2 regions of the Rhizobium sp. Pop5 genome follow, and region 1 is predicted to be linked to the other one. Evidence: predicted binding sites of a transcription regulator. Region 1 holds the regulator's gene; the other holds the start of a gene.
The links. The regulator LexA, encoded in region 1, represses DNA repair genes until DNA is damaged. The targets are predictions, from matches to a motif close to TGTTCNNNNTGTGTTCNG.

Region 1 (8,057 bases):
GCCGTAAAGCTGACCGGCCTTCTCCTCGAAGCGGCGGATCAGCAGCATCTCGCGATAGGCCTTGAGCTCTTCATCGCGGTCGAAGTCGGCTACCGGGCCGCCATTCGATGCTTTCGCTGTGGGTTTTGCTGCTGTCTTGCGGCTGGAAACCGTCGCGGTCTTTCGCGGCGCCATTCAACCCTCCCTATGGTTTGTCGGTTCTCGGTGCCGCGTACCATAGGCAAGAAATATGACCACAGCAATGCCATAATTGCATGGCTCATATTCTGAGTTAAATATCTGAAAAATATACAAAAATTCGAATTAACTTGATTTCAGTTAATTCGAATAGTGATTGAATATGACGATCTCGTCTGCGCGCGACATATTAAGCTGGTAACGCGCCTTTTCGTCCAGCATATCCTTGTCGAGCGAGCCGTCACTCAAGAGCGCGACCTGACTTTCCAGATGTTCGCGCTTCGCCTTCAACACTGCAAGCTCTTTTTCGCGCACAATACGCTGGCGCTCGAACGTCTCCGTCGCGCGCAGGCCGTAATCGCCATGGATGCAATGATAACCGAAATAGGAGAGGAAGGCGACCGTCATGGCCGGAATGACGAAGCGACCGATTCTTCTCTTCTTATGATGCTTTGTCCACATACACGCATGCTCTTGAACGCATTACCAATTCGTTCAATCTACCGCGCAGAGATTAACCGTTCGTTGACTCTAAAAAAGAGCAACAAAAAACCCGCGCCGATGGAAGGCGCGGGTCAAATCGCAGAAAATCAGATGCAATCAGCCGCGGATGATCGAACGGCCGGCATACTGGGCCTGAGGGCCGAGGCCTTCCTCGATACGGATCAGCTGATTGTACTTGGCAAGACGGTCGGAACGCGACAGCGAGCCGGTCTTGATCTGGCCGCAGTTGGTGGCAACCGCGAGATCGGCAATGGTCGAATCTTCCGTTTCGCCGGAACGGTGAGACATGACGGCCGTATAGGCAGCCTTGTGCGCCGTGTTGACCGCGTCGAGCGTTTCCGTCAGCGAGCCGATCTGGTTGACCTTGACGAGGATCGAGTTGGCCACGCCCATGCGGATGCCGTCGCGAAGGCGGGCAGAGTTGGTGACGAAGAGATCGTCGCCGACGAGCTGCGTCTTCTTGCCGATGAGGTCGGTCAGCGTCTTCCAGCCGTCCCAGTCGTCTTCGGCCATGCCGTCTTCGATCGAGATGATCGGGTACTTGGCGGCGAGTTCGGCCAGATATTCGGCCATGGCGCCCGGCTCGAGCGTGCGGCCTTCACCTTCGAGAACATACTTGCCGTCCTTGAAGAATTCTGTCGAGGCGCAATCGAGGCCGAGGTAGATGTCCTCGCCCGGCTTGTAGCCGGCTTTTTCGACCGACTTCACGATGAAGTCGAGGGCTTCCGAAGCGCTCTTCAGGCCTGGTGCGAAACCGCCTTCGTCGCCGACGTTGGTGTTGTGGCCCTGTGACGCAAGTTCCTTGCGGAGCGTGTGGAAGACTTCCGAACCCATGCGCACGGCTTCGGCGATCGTATCGGCGCCGACTGGCAGGATCATGAATTCCTGGAAGTCGATCGGATTGTCGGCATGAGCGCCGCCATTGATGATGTTCATCATCGGCACCGGCAGCAGGCTTGCGGAAGCGCCGCCGACATAACGATAGAGCGGCAGGCCGGAAGCCTGGGCGGCAGCCTTGGCGACAGCGAGCGAGACGCCGAGGATGGCGTTGGCGCCGAGGCGCGACTTGTTCGGCGTGCCGTCAAGCTCGATCATGATGCTGTCGATCTGGATCTGGTTTTCGGCGTCGATACCGCCGATCGCGTCGAAGATCTCGGTGTTGGCGGCATCGACCGCCTTCTGGACGCCCTTGCCGAGGTAGCGCTTGCCGCCGTCGCGCAGCTCGACCGCCTCATGCGCGCCCGTCGAAGCGCCCGAGGGAACCGCCGCGCGGCCCATGCTGCCGTCTTCGAGATAGACATCGACTTCGACGGTGGGGTTGCCACGGCTATCAAGAATCTCGCGGGCAATGATATCGGTGATTGCAGTCATGGGTTCTTCCTGCTCGGGTGGGTGATAAATCGTTCGAAACCTGTCTTAATCGAAGGTGCGCAAATTACAATGCTGCATGACGGCACCTTCGATTGCGTATCCAATCGTGGCTATAGCACGATCATGTCAGGCCTTTGACTGTCAGCTCTTGGCGACGGCGTCGAAGGCAAGCAGCTTTTCGAGGAGTCGCGGCATATCCTTGAGATAGACCATGTTCGGGCCATCGGAAGGCGCATTGTCCGGATCCTGATGAGTTTCGAGGAAGACGCCCGCGATGCCGGCAGCCACCGCCGCACGCGCCAGCGTTTCGACGAATTCCCGCTGACCGCCGGAGGAATCGCCCTGCCCGCCCGGCTGCGCCACGGAATGGGTGGCATCGAAAACCACAGGCGCGCCCATCGCCGCCATGATCGGCAGCGAACGCATGTCGGAGACCAGCGTGTTATAGCCGAAAGAAGCGCCGCGCTCACACAGAAGCACGTTCGGATTGCCGCTGGCGTTCAGCTTCTTCAGGACGTTCTTCATATCCCAGGGCGCGAGGAACTGGCCCTTCTTGACGTTGACGACGCGGCCGGTTTTAGCGGCGGCAATGAGAAGGTCGGTCTGCCGGCAGAGGAAGGCCGGGATCTGAAGGACGTCGACGGTCTTTGCCACCTCCGCGCATTGCTCGGCGGTATGGACGTCGGTCAGGACGGGAAAGCCGAATTCCTTCTTCAGGTCAGCAAAGATCTCCATGCCCTTTTCAAGCCCGATGCCGCGTTCGGCCGAGAGCGAGGTACGGTTCGCCTTGTCGAACGAGCTCTTGTAGACGAGGCCGATGCCGAGCTTTCCGCAAAGCTCCTTCAGCGTGCCCGCCACCATGAAGGCGTGATCGCGGCTCTCCATCTGGCAGGGCCCGGCGATCAGCGACAGGCGGCCGGTATTGGAAAAGGTGACCTGAGCGTCGCCTTGGCCGATCTTGACTTCGGAATTCGTATTGGTGCTCATCATCTTTCCTCGAAGGCGAAGAGCGTGCCCTGGCCGGGCGCGGGCTTCACCAGAATGCGATTGTTCTTGCGTGTGTAGGTCACCCCGTTAGCAGCCAAATGCGCTTCTGTCACGGCAAGATCGCCGACATTGAAGAGGATCGCCCGGCCGCGCAGCCCCCGCTCGGCGGGCGAGACGGCAATCTCGAAATAGGCTTCCAGCCCTTCCGGCGTCATCAGGCTGATTCTCGCATTCGACGCCGCGATCTTGACGCCAAAACCGGTTTTCTCAATTGCCGACTGCGCAGCGGCAAGGCTGACGAACGGGCCGAACGTGGCTGGTTCCGGCGCACAAAGCGCCACCTCGGCAATGCCGGTGACGCCATTGGCATGTTTCTCCAGCGCATCACGATCGGCGGGAAGCGGGTTGATGCGCTGACAGGTGAAGAGCAAGAGATCGGGCGCACGCAGATCGCCCGCGAAGGCCAATTTGAAGCTGCCGACGCTCTCGGAACCATCCGGCATCTTCATCGGCCGGCTGAACTCCAGCATCTCGCCGGCGCTCGATCCCGTGCTGGCGAACTTCTCATGGTCGCGGGCAGAATCTTCCGTGGCGAAGACGATTGCCGAAAGCCCCTCGTCTCCGCAGCGGAAGCGGAAGGCCTGGTTGCGGGCGGTGAAGACATTGCCTTTTCGCGCTGATGCGTCGCTCTCCTCGACGCTCGCGACGCCGAGCGGCTCCAGATAGGTTTTGTCGGCAAAGAAGACGCAGGCGTTTTCCGTCCCGAAGGGATGACGGGCATCGGCGGCGACGGTGAAGCCGAGCTTGCCGAGCCTCTCGCGCGCCAGGTCGATATTGACGACGGGAAGCACGACATGGTCCAGCGGGTGCGGCGTGGCGGAGCGCTCGTTCATGATATCCCTCTCCCTGAAATGGCTAGAGATGTGCAGCAGCGATCATCTGAATTCAAGATTGCCTGCCGATTGGGCTATGAAAATAAAAATCTCAACGAGTTGATGCGAAGTTTTACGGAAATTTAGCTACTTGCGGAACACATATGGAACATATAGTGTCCGTTCTGGATTTGTTTCAATCACGGGGTCTGACGTCGATGCTCACGCGCAAACAACAGGAGCTTCTCCTTTTCATTCATGAGCGCATGAAGGAATCCGGCGTTCCACCGTCTTTCGACGAGATGAAGGATGCCCTGGACCTGGCCTCCAAATCCGGCATCCACCGCCTGATTACCGCACTCGAGGAGCGAGGTTTCATTCGCCGCCTACCGAACCGTGCTCGCGCTCTCGAGGTCATCAAGCTTCCGGAAGCCTACAGCCCCAGCATTCAGCCCCGGCGCGGCTTTTCGCCGAGCGTCATCGAAGGCAGCCTCGGCAAGCCCCAGCCGGTCGCCGCTCCTGCTTCGGTAAAGCCCGTCGCCGACAATGGTAACTCGATCTCCGTGCCCGTCATGGGGCGAATCGCCGCCGGCGTTCCGATTTCGGCTATCCAGAACAACACGCATGACATCGTCGTTCCGGCCGACATGCTCGGTTCTGGCGAACATTATGCGCTGGAGGTCAAGGGCGATTCGATGATCGACGCCGGCATCTTCGACGGCGACACCGTGATCATCCGCAACGGCAGCACCGCCAGCCCCGGCGACATCGTCGTCGCTCTCGTCGACGACGAGGAAGCGACGCTCAAGCGCTTCCGCCGCAAGGGCGCCTCGATCGCACTGGAAGCGGCCAACCCGGCTTACGAGACCCGTATCTTCGGGCCGGATCGGGTCAAGGTTCAAGGCAAACTCGTCGGCCTTATCCGCCGCTATCATTGACATCGGCTGTGCCGGAATCGGTAAAGCTGTCGCTGCGCCAGTCATAGGCGCGATGGCGCATCCATGGCCTCGACAAGGTGTCGAATGCGGTCGCGACTTCAAGGCCGCCATCCGTAAAGCGCAGCTCGAGGGAGCCAGTCCTGCGCAGCGTTTCACCGGTGAAGAGTGATGCGCCTGTGCGGCAGCGATCGAAACGCAGCCGTACCGAAGTCACGATGATATCGGCGGCATCGCAGGCGGGGCCGAGATAGGCGGCATTGTCGATGACGGTCACGACTTTTCCATTGCCAAGTCGCGATACGCACCAGGCCTTCTTCACGCAGGAAAAGCGGTTTGTTTCACCACCGGTCGCCGCCGCCCGCATCGCGACCCTCGCTTCGTCCTGCTGATCGCCGGAAAGCCTGACGCGACGACCGTCTCCCTCGGGAATGGCGGGGCCGTCCAGCATCTTCGGCGGATAGTGGGTCGGCAGGACAAGTGCTCTCTGCCACTGGTCGAAGATGAAATCCGGCGGCCTTTCACGATTGGAGGCCAATGCCGCCCTCTCGGCGATCGCGACAAGTCCGCCATCTTCCGAAATCACCAGATCAGGCGATCGGGGGACCGGCAGGACGATCAGGGTCAGCGTCGAAGCCGCGATAATGGCGGTGCCGATATGGCGCAGCCGGGTGCGCAGCAGCATCATGAGCAGGAAGCCCGCAACCGCCACGGCGAAATACCAGCCGGGCAAGCGGCCGACGCCGATATCACCGCCCCAACCCGATACCGTCTTGGCGATCTTCATCACCAGCTCAAGGCCGAAGCCTGCGACCTGCCAAAACGGACCGTCGAGGCCAAAGGGCATCAGCAGCATCGCCATCATTCCGAATGGCATGACAATGCAGGAGATGACTGGCATGGCCGCAAGGTTCGCCGGAAGTCCATAGGCAGTCAGCCGATGGAAATGCTCGATCGAAAACAGTGCGGTCGATAGACCGCCAATGAGCGAGGTCAGGAAGATGCCGCCAAAGAAGCCTCCGACCACGAAGACGGGCTTCATGACCGGCAGCTTGGCAAACGCATTCTCCCGCATCGATCGCCTTTTCCAGAGATCGTAGCCGGCAACCAGGGCAAGCGTTGCCGCAAAGGACATCTGGAAGCTCGGTCCCAGCACTTCCGACGGCGAGATCGACAGGATTACGAGAGCTGATAGGGCCACGTTTCTCAGGCTGATCGACGGCCGGTCGAAGAATACGGCAATCAGCATGATCGCCATCATGATGAAGGCGCGTTCGGCAGAGACCGCGAAGCCGGAGATCAAATAGTAGGCTGTTACGGCGGCAAGCGCACCGGCTGCGGCGATTTTCTTTGTCGGCCAAGCCTGGGCAATGCTCGGAAGCAGGCTGAGGATGACGCGCAGTCCGACAAAGAAGATGCCGGCCGACAATGCCATGTTGAGACCAGAGATGGCAACGATATGGGCAAGGCCGGACTGCCGGAGCGCCTCCGTCGTCTCATCCGAGATCGCACGTCTCTCATCAGTGACAAGAGAGGCAGCAAAGGCGCCGGTATCGCCGGGCAAGACCAGCCGTATGCGGTCGCCGATGCCGCTGCGCAACCGGTATAGCCATTCGAGCAGAGCGTCCGATATCGATCCGGCGCTTTCCGGCTCCGCTTGCGCATCGACCTTCGTCGGCGCGCCGTAGAAGAAACCATTCGCGCCGATGCCATCGAAGTAGGCTCCGAAGGAGAAATCGTTGAGCTCGGGAAGCGCCGGGCCTGCCGGCGGTGTCAGCCGAGCCCTGCCTGATATGATGTCACCGATCTCGAAGGGAACATCCGCACCGCGGACGATCGCGGTTATGCGCTCCGGCGGCCGCTTCACCTCCGGTGCCTCGGTGTCGCTGACGGCAAGAATGTAGCGCCATCGCCCGCGACCATCGCCTTCGCGCCGCTCGACGCGGCCGGTCACGGTCGTCGTCACAGATGAATCGAGGATTACCGTCGAGGCTCGCCATGTCTCGAACTGCGCCGAGAGCATGCCGCAAATCACGAGCGCAAGCGCAAGCAGCGTCGCCCGCAATGCAACTCTGCTGCTGCCCACGACGAAGACCATGACCGTCAGGACCAGCAGGCAGACGAGCGAGGCGACCATCGGCATGTCCGATGCCGCCAGAAACCAGAAGGCTGCGCCTGCACCGATGAAAACCGGAGAGAACAGCAGCAGGCGACCATGATCCACCTCCTCGCCCAGCATACCAATGCCGGCACGCAGCGATCGCGAAGCTTCGACCGGCAGCCGGTAGCGCAAGGGCGTGGCCAACTGCGTTCTTGCCGGCTGCGTCGGCACGGCATGCGGAGAAAAGCCCAAGGAATCGGCAGCGCGGGCATCTGTTTCCGGCCTTATTTCGACTGTTGTCAATTCCTGCATGTGTCGCCCGAGATCTCCCGCGGAGGTAGCCAGAATGCAACCTCCAATCAAATCCGGCAAGAATAATCGATTGAAATATGAGGGAAAATCGGGAGCGCCAAAAATCCAGTTGAATCATCGGCTTCCGCTATGCGTGCGGCTCATCGCTGCAGTGCCTAAAAGGTGATGCCGCAATGCACAAAATGCCGTCACAGTAACTTGGCATTAGCTTCGCGATCATATAGCTATCGGTGAGGACGCTTAACCCCTATGGCGCTTTTAAGGCGCTACCGACATTTCGGAGGATCAGCATGACGGATCAAAGCGCTACAATAAAAATCGGTGACAAATCAGTCGACCTTGCCGTCAAAAGCGGCACGATCGGCCCAAGCGTCATCGATATCGGTGCCCTGTACAAGAACACCGCTTCCTTCACGTACGATCCGGGTTTCACCTCGACCGCATCCTGTGAATCGAAAATCACCTACATCGACGGCGACGAAGGCGTTCTGCTGCATCGCGGCTATCCGATCGAGCAGCTCGCCGAGCATGGCGACTTCCTCGAGGTCTGCTACCTGCTTCTCTACGGCGAACTGCCGACGGCCGCGCAGAAGAAGGATTTCGATTACCGCGTCACGCACCACACCATGGTGCACGAGCAGATGAGCCGCTTCTTCACCGGCTTCCGCCGCGATGCGCATCCGATGGCGGTCATGTGCGGCTGCGTCGGCGCGCTGTCGGCCTTCTATCACGACTCCACCGACATCACCGATCCGCACCAGCGCATGGTCGCCAGCCTGCGCATGATCGCCAAGATGC
Region 2 (8,057 bases), 110 kb from region 1:
GAGTGTATTGGCCTGCTGGCCGACCTTGATATAGCCGAGACCGACATCTTTCAGCGATTGCAACTTGTCGCGCACGGCAGGCACCGCTGCGAAGAAGTCGACGCCTTCCTCCACCGTCATGTCGAGCACGTCGGCGATCGACTTCTGCTTGAAAGTGACGTCGAGAGTTTCCCTGTTATAGCGCTTGCCGTGGCAGACGTCGCAGGTGACGTAGACATCGGGCAGGAAATGCATCTCGATCTTGATGACGCCGTCGCCCTGGCAGGCCTCGCAGCGTCCGCCCTTGACGTTGAAGGAGAAACGGCCGGGCTGATAGCCGCGCGCCTTGGCTTCCGGCAGGCCGGCGAACCAGTCTCGGATCGGCGTGAAGGCACCGGTATAGGTCGCGGGGTTCGAGCGCGGCGTGCGGCCGATCGGCGACTGGTCGATATCGATCACCTTGTCGATATGCTCGAAACCGTCGATCCGGTCGTGGTCAGCAGGAATTTCACGCGCGCCCATCACACGGCGTGCCGCCGACTTATAAAGCGTCTCGATCAGGAAGGTGGATTTGCCGCCGCCGGAAACGCCGGTCACCGCCGTGAACACGCCGAGCGGAATCGAGGCCGTGACATTCTTCAGATTGTTGCCGCGCGCGCCGATCACCTTGATCTCGCGGCCCTTCTTCGGCTTACGGCGCTCATCGGGAACGGGAACGCCGAGTTCGCCCGAGAGATATTTGCCGGTCAGCGACTTCGGATTGGCCATGATATCCTGCGGCGTGCCGTGCGCGATGATCTGGCCGCCGTGAATGCCGGCCGCCGGGCCGATATCGACCACGTCGTCGGCCGTCAGGATCGCATCCTCGTCATGTTCGACGACAATGACGGTATTGCCGATGTCGCGCAGGTGCTTCAGCGTGTCGAGCAGCCGGGCATTGTCCCTCTGATGCAGGCCGATCGACGGTTCGTCGAGCACGTAGAGCACGCCCGTCAATCCCGAGCCGATCTGCGACGCAAGACGGATGCGCTGGCTTTCGCCGCCTGACAAGGTGCCTGAGTTGCGCGACAGGCTGAGATATTCCAGGCCGACATCGTTGAGGAAGCGCAACCGGTCGCGGATCTCCTTGAGAATGCGCACGGCGATTTCGTTCTGCTTGGCGTTGAAGGTCGCCGGCAGCGCCTCGAACCAGTCGCGTGCGATGCGGATCGACATCTCCGTGACTTCGCCGATATGCAGCTTGTTGATCTTCACGGCGAGCGCTTCCGGCTTCAGGCGATAGCCGTTGCAGGCCGGGCAGGGAGCGGCCGACATGAAGCGCTCGATATCCTCGCGCGCCCAAGCCGAATCCGTTTCCTTCCAGCGGCGCTCGAGATTGGTGATAATACCTTCGAAATTCTTGTGGGTCGTATAGGAGCGCGCGCCGTCGGCGTAGTGGAACTCGATCTTGTCGTCGGTGCCGTTGAGGATGACGTCCTTGGCTTGGTCGGACAGATCGTTCCAGCGGGTCCCGAGCTTGAAGCCGTAATGTTTGCCGAGTGCTTCCAGCGTCTGGTTGTAATAGGGCGACGTCGACTTGGCCCAGGGGGCGATCGCCCCGTCGCGCAACGTCCGCTCGGGCTCGGGCACGATCAGATCGGCGTCGATCTTCTGCTGCGCCCCGAGGCCGTCGCAGGTGGGGCAGGCGCCGAAGGGATTGTTGAAGGAAAACAGCCTGGGCTCGATCTCCGGAATGGTGAAGCCCGAGACCGGGCAGGCGAACTTCTCCGAAAACAGTACGCGCTCATGCGTTTCGTTCAGCGACTTGTTGGCCGAGCCGCCGGCCGCCGTCTCTTCCGGCGGCAGCGGCTTGTCGGCGAATTCGGCGACCGCCAGCCCGTCTGCAAGCTTCAGGCTGGTTTCCAGGCTGTCGGCGAGGCGCGCCGAGACGTCGGAGCGCACGACGATGCGGTCGACCACCACGTCGATGTCGTGCTTGTATTTCTTGTCGAGAACAGGCGCCTCGGCAATCTCGTAGAACTGGCCGTCGACCTTGACGCGCTGGAAGCCCTTCTTCATCAGCTCCGCCAGTTCTTTCTTGTATTCGCCCTTGCGTCCGCGCACGAGCGGCGCGAGGATGTAAAGACGGGTTCCCTCGCCGAAATCGAGAATGCGGTCGACCATCTGGCTGACGGTCTGGCTTTCGATCGGCAGGCCCGTCGCCGGCGAATAGGGAACGCCGACGCGGGCAAAAAGCAGGCGCATATAGTCGTAGATCTCGGTGACGGTGCCGACCGTCGAGCGCGGGTTGCGCGATGTGGTCTTCTGCTCGATCGAGATCGCCGGCGACAGTCCGTCGATCTGGTCGACATCGGGCTTCTGCATCATTTCGAGGAACTGACGGGCATAGGCCGACAGGCTTTCGACATAGCGCCGCTGGCCTTCGGCATAGATCGTGTCGAAGGCGAGCGAGGATTTGCCGGAACCCGAAAGACCGGTCATCACGATCAGCTTGTTGCGCGGCAGATCGAGATCGATGCCCTTCAGATTGTGCTCGCGCGCGCCGCGGATGGAGATCGTCTTCAGTTCGCTCATCGTCTCTGCTTTGGTTTTCTGGATAACAGCCCTTATTTAGTGATGCCGACCGGCGAGTCGAGGCTGAATATCCTGGAAGGCTCAAGGTTTTCGATTCTGTTGACAGGATCATACGGATAAATTAGAACAAATAAAGAACAAAATTCCTGATGAATGCATGCGGCTTTCTGATGGGATAAACATGTGGATTAAAGACCGTTCACGCGCATCGGCGGTCCCTATGGTTTAAGGTGCGGTGATCGATTAACGCCGCCGGGCAGGGCGGCAGGCAGGGTGAAAAGCATGGCTGGTAGCGTAAACAAGGTAATTCTGGTTGGAAACGTGGGTGCAGACCCCGAAATCCGCCGTACTCAGGATGGCCGGCCGATCGCCAATCTTCGTATCGCGACCTCGGAGACCTGGCGCGACCGTAATTCGGGCGAGCGCCGCGAAAAGACCGAATGGCACACTGTCGTCGTCTTTAACGAAGGCCTCTGCAAGGTTGTCGAGCAATATGTGAAGAAGGGCGCCAAGCTCTATATCGAAGGCCAGCTGCAGACCCGCAAGTGGCAGGATCAGCAGGGCCAGGACCGCTACTCGACGGAAGTCGTGCTGCAGGGCTTCAGCTCGACGCTGACGATGCTCGACGGCCGCGGCGATGGCGGCGGTGCAAGCTCCGGCTTCAGCGGCGGCCGCGGTGGTAGCAGCAACAACGATTATGGCGACGATTACGGCGCCCCGTCATCGTCCTCATCATCAAACCGTGGCGGCGGTGGCGGCGGCAACTTCTCGCGCGATCTCGACGACGACATTCCGTTCTGATCGGCCGTTACTGGCTTTACGAGTACCAGAGAGCATGACGTCTTTGCGGGCGTCATGCTCTTTTTCTTTGATCTCGCGGCAACCGCGCTTTTTCAGTGCGGCGTCGCGCTGATGAGATTGAGCGCTGCTTTCGCGCCGTCGACGACGAATTGCACGGCGAGCGCGGCGAGAATGACGCCGAGAAGCCGCGTCAGGATGGCCCGGCCGGTAACGCCGAGGAAACGGTCGAGCCTCTCTGCGACCAGCAGCATCAGCAACGTCAGCAACAGGTTGGCGGCGATGACGGCGATGAACTGCGCTTTTTCCACGGTGGTCGCCAGCGTGCCGGCAAGCAGGATCGTTGCCGAGATCGCGCCGGGGCCGGCAATCAGCGGCAGGGCGAGGGGGAAGACGGCGATATTTTCGATATGGTCCTTGGTGACGGCCACCTCCGAGGCCTTCTCCTTGCGCTCCTGCCGTCTCTCGAAGACCATCTCGAACGCGATCCAGAAGAGCAGAAGACCGCCGGCGACGCGGAAAGCGCCGATCGAGATCCCGAGCACGCCAAGCACGCCTGCACCGAACAGGGCGAAGACGGCCAGGATGATGAAGGCGATGGTCGAGCCGCGTAGCGCCACTTGCGTGCGCTCGGCTCGGCTCATGCCCGTCGTCAGCCCCAGGAAGATGGGTGCGAGCCCCGGCGGATCGATAGTGACGATAAGCGTCGTGAAGGCGTTGATCAGTTGGTCGGCGCTTGCCATCGTCTCTCCTGAACCCCATATGCATGGCTGGGTTTTCGTGATTGTGAAGCGGGGATTCTGATTTGGCAAATACGCCGCGGCGGATCTTCGGGTCCAGCCGCGCAAACCGCATGTTTTACCCTTTTTAAGCCGCAAAAGCCTGTTCAAAACGCTGTGTGAAATTGGCGCGGGAACAGGCTTTCCGCTATAAATCTTCAAGTGATTCTAGAAGAGATCGTGATCTGTTTTGACTGAGCAAACACCCCCCGGCGGCGGGAAGCTCCCGCCAGGCATCGAGCCCATCTCCATCATGGAGGAAATGCAGCGGTCGTATCTCGATTACGCCATGAGCGTCATCGTCAGCCGCGCGCTGCCTGACGTGCGCGACGGCCTGAAGCCCGTGCACCGGCGCATCCTCTACGGCATGTCCGAGCTCGGCATCGACTGGAACAAGAAATACGTCAAATGCGCCCGCGTCACCGGTGACGTGATGGGTAAATACCATCCGCACGGCAATGCCGCGATCTATGACGCGCTTGCCCGCATGGCACAGCCCTGGTCGCTCAGGCTGCCGCTGATCGACGGCCAGGGCAATTTCGGCTCCGTCGACGGCGATCCGCCGGCGGCTGAACGTTACACCGAATGCCGGCTCGAAAAGGCCGCTCATTCGCTGCTCGACGATCTCGACAAGGAAACCGTCGACTTCCGCGACAACTATGACGGCACGCTCTCCGAGCCGGTCGTGGTTCCCGCCAAGTTCCCGAACCTGCTCGTCAACGGCGCCGGCGGTATCGCCGTCGGCATGGCGACCAACATCCCGCCGCATAACCTGTCGGAAGTCATCGACGGCTGCATCGCGCTGATCAACGATCCGGCAATCGAGCTGCCGGAGCTGATGCAGATCATTCCAGGCCCCGATTTCCCGACGGGCGCGAAGATCCTCGGCCGCGCCGGCATTCGCTCCGCCTATGAGACCGGCCGCGGCTCGGTCATCATGCGCGGCGTCGCCACCATCGAGCCGATGCGCGGAGACCGCGAACAGATCATCATCACCGAGATTCCCTACCAGGTGAACAAGGCGACGATGATCGAGAAGATGGCCGAGCTCGTGCGCGAAAAGCGCATTGAGGGCATCTCGGACCTGCGCGACGAATCCGACCGCCAGGGTTATCGCGTCGTCATCGAGCTGAAGCGCGACGCCAATGCCGAGGTCATCCTCAATCAGCTCTACCGCTACACGCCTTTGCAGACGTCCTTCGGCTGCAACATGGTAGCGCTGAACGGCGGCAAGCCGGAGCAACTGACGCTGCTCGACATGCTGCGCGCCTTCGTTTCCTTCCGCGAGGAAGTCGTTAGCCGGAGAACGAAATTCCTCCTGCGTAAGGCGCGCGAGCGCGCGCATGTGTTGGTCGGTCTTGCAATTGCCGTCGCCAATATCGATGAAGTCATCCGCGTCATCCGCCAGGCGCCCGATCCGCAGTCGGCCCGTGAAGAACTGATGACGCGCCGTTGGCCGGCGGAAGATGTCGAAAGCCTGATCCGACTGATCGACGATCCGCGCCACCGCATCAACGACGACCTGACCTACAATCTCTCCGAAGAGCAGGCGAGGGCCATCCTCGAGCTGCGTCTTGCCCGCCTGACCGCACTCGGACGCGACGAAATCGGTGATGAACTCAATAAGATAGGCGAGGAGATCCGGGATTATCTCGATATTCTCTCCTCGCGCGTCCGCATTCAGACCATCGTCAAGGATGAGCTTTCCGCTGTCCGCGACGAGTTCGGCACGCCGCGCCGTACCGAGATCGTTGATGGCGGTCTCGAAATGGACGACGAGGATCTGATCGCCCGCGAAGACATGGTCGTTACCGTCTCGCATCTTGGTTATATCAAGCGCGTGCCGCTCACCACCTATCGCGCCCAGCGCCGCGGTGGCAAAGGCCGTTCCGGCATGACCACCCGCGATGAAGATTTTGTTAGCCGGCTATTCGTAGTCAATACTCATACGCCGGTTCTGTTCTTCTCCTCGCGCGGAATCGTCTACAAGGAGAAGGTCTGGCGCCTGCCGATCGGTACGCCGACGTCGCGCGGCAAGGCCTTGATCAACATGCTGCCGCTCGAACCCGGCGAACGCATCACCACCATCCTGCCCCTGCCCGAGGACGAGGCGAGCTGGGACAATCTCGACGTCATGTTCTCGACGACGCGCGGCACGGTTCGCCGCAACAAGCTGTCGGACTTCGTTCAGGTCAACCGCAACGGCAAGATCGCCATGAAGCTCGAGGAGGAGGGCGATGAAATCCTCTCCGTCGAGACCTGCACGGATCAGGACGACGTGCTGCTGACGACCGCGCTCGGCCAGTGCATCCGCTTCTCCGTCGACGACGTCCGCGTCTTTGCCGGCCGCAACTCGATCGGGGTGCGCGGCATCAATCTCGGCGACGGCGACCGTATCATATCGATGACGATCGTCGGCCACGTCGATGCCGAGCCGTGGGAGCGTGCCGCCTATCTGAAGCGTTCTGCCGCCGAGCGGCGTGCGATCGGCGTGGACGAAGAGGATATCGCGCTGGTCGGTGAAGAAGTCACCGAGGAGGGACAACTTTCCGACGAACGCTATGAGGAACTGAAGGCACGCGAACAATTCGTGCTGACAGTCTCGGAAAAGGGCTTCGGTAAGCGTTCGTCCTCCTATGACTTCCGCATCTCCGGCCGTGGCGGCAAGGGTATCCGCGCCACCGACACGTCGAAGACGGGGGAAATCGGCGAACTGGTCGCGGCCTTCCCGGTCGATGACGGCGACCAGATCATGCTCGTATCCGATGGCGGCCAGTTGATCCGCGTGCCGGTCGGCGGCATCCGCATCGCCAGCCGCGCCACCAAGGGCGTCACAATCTTCTCGACGGCCAAGGACGAGAAGGTCGTCTCCGTCGAGCGCATCAGTGAGCCGGAAGACGACGAGGCGGCAGAGGCGGGCGAGGAGGCTGCGGTTTCCGAAGGCGCGGCTCCTGCCGGCGAAACCGACGAAACCTCGTCGGCCGAATAATTCGCGACACTCTCATTCTGAACCGGGCGGCCCCTGCCGCCCGGTTTTTTAATGCGCTATGAAGGACTTGCCGATTCATCCGAGGGGGAATGTTGTGGGCAGGTGGACAAGGCGAGGGGTGCTTGCGGGCATTTCGGCCGCCGCGGGAGTTGCCGCGGGCGGTTATCTCATGCAGCCCGAGAGCGATGCAGGACCGGTCTTTCCAACGGAAATTCCCGCCAAAGACGGGGCAACCATTCTCAACGATGCGGGAGAGCTGACGCCGACGCGGGTCGCCACCCATATGACCGTCAGGGAACCGCCGCAGGAGGCGACGATCGACCGGTTGCGTAGCGCGCTTTCGGCGGCGGTCAACGCAAACAGGCCCTTCATCGCCAGCGCCGCGCGCCATTCGATGGGCGGCCAGAGTCTTGTCGAGAGCGGCACGGCGCTGACGCTCGATCAGGATTGGCTGGAGGCCGATACATCAGCCCGGACTTATCGCGTCGCTGCCGGCACGCGCTGGTCGACGGTGATAGCGAGGCTCGATGCCATTGGCTTTTCGCCCGCCGTCATGCAGTCCAACAATGACTTTGGAGTCGCCAGCACCTTTTCGGTCAATGCGCATGGCTGGCCGGTGCCGTTCAGCGGTTGCGGCAGCACGGTTCGCTCCATCAGGCTGATGACGGCGGATGGCGATCTGCTGACCTGCTCGCGCACGGAAAACACCGAACTCTTCAATCACGCCATGGGCGGATACGGCCTTTTCGGGGTCATCACCGAGCTTGAGCTCGATATGGTGCCCAACGTGCTGTTGCAGCCGACCTTCGAGCATCTTGCCGGCGAGGATCTTGGGCGGCGCTTTGCCGAGATGCTCAAGAGCGACGGCTCGATCAACATGGCCTATGGCCGCATGGATGTTTCGCTCGACCGGTTCTTCGAGGATGCGCTGCTGATTA

Region 2: the regulator LexA is predicted to act here: its motif matches at 2,676-2,693, upstream of uvrA (excinuclease ABC subunit UvrA).

Annotation. Positions count from the first base shown of each region.
Region 1 is NZ_CP099399.1:1,534,313-1,542,369, reverse strand. It holds gene pdhA (pyruvate dehydrogenase (acetyl-transferring) E1 component subunit alpha) at 1-174, opposite strand, end outside; gene NE852_RS09825 (septum formation initiator family protein) at 319-639, opposite strand; gene eno (phosphopyruvate hydratase) at 778-2,052, opposite strand; gene kdsA (3-deoxy-8-phosphooctulonate synthase) at 2,194-3,039, opposite strand; gene NE852_RS09810 (VOC family protein) at 3,039-3,932, opposite strand; gene lexA (transcriptional repressor LexA) at 4,130-4,849, shown strand; gene NE852_RS09800 (ComEC/Rec2 family competence protein) at 4,830-7,259, opposite strand; gene gltA (citrate synthase) at 7,550-8,057, shown strand, end outside.
Region 2 is NZ_CP099399.1:1,647,205-1,655,261, forward strand. It holds gene uvrA (excinuclease ABC subunit UvrA) at 1-2,553, opposite strand, end outside; gene NE852_RS10350 (single-stranded DNA-binding protein) at 2,836-3,354, shown strand; gene NE852_RS10355 (MarC family protein) at 3,447-4,094, opposite strand; gene gyrA (DNA gyrase subunit A) at 4,321-7,119, shown strand; gene NE852_RS10365 (FAD-binding protein) at 7,214-8,057, shown strand, end outside.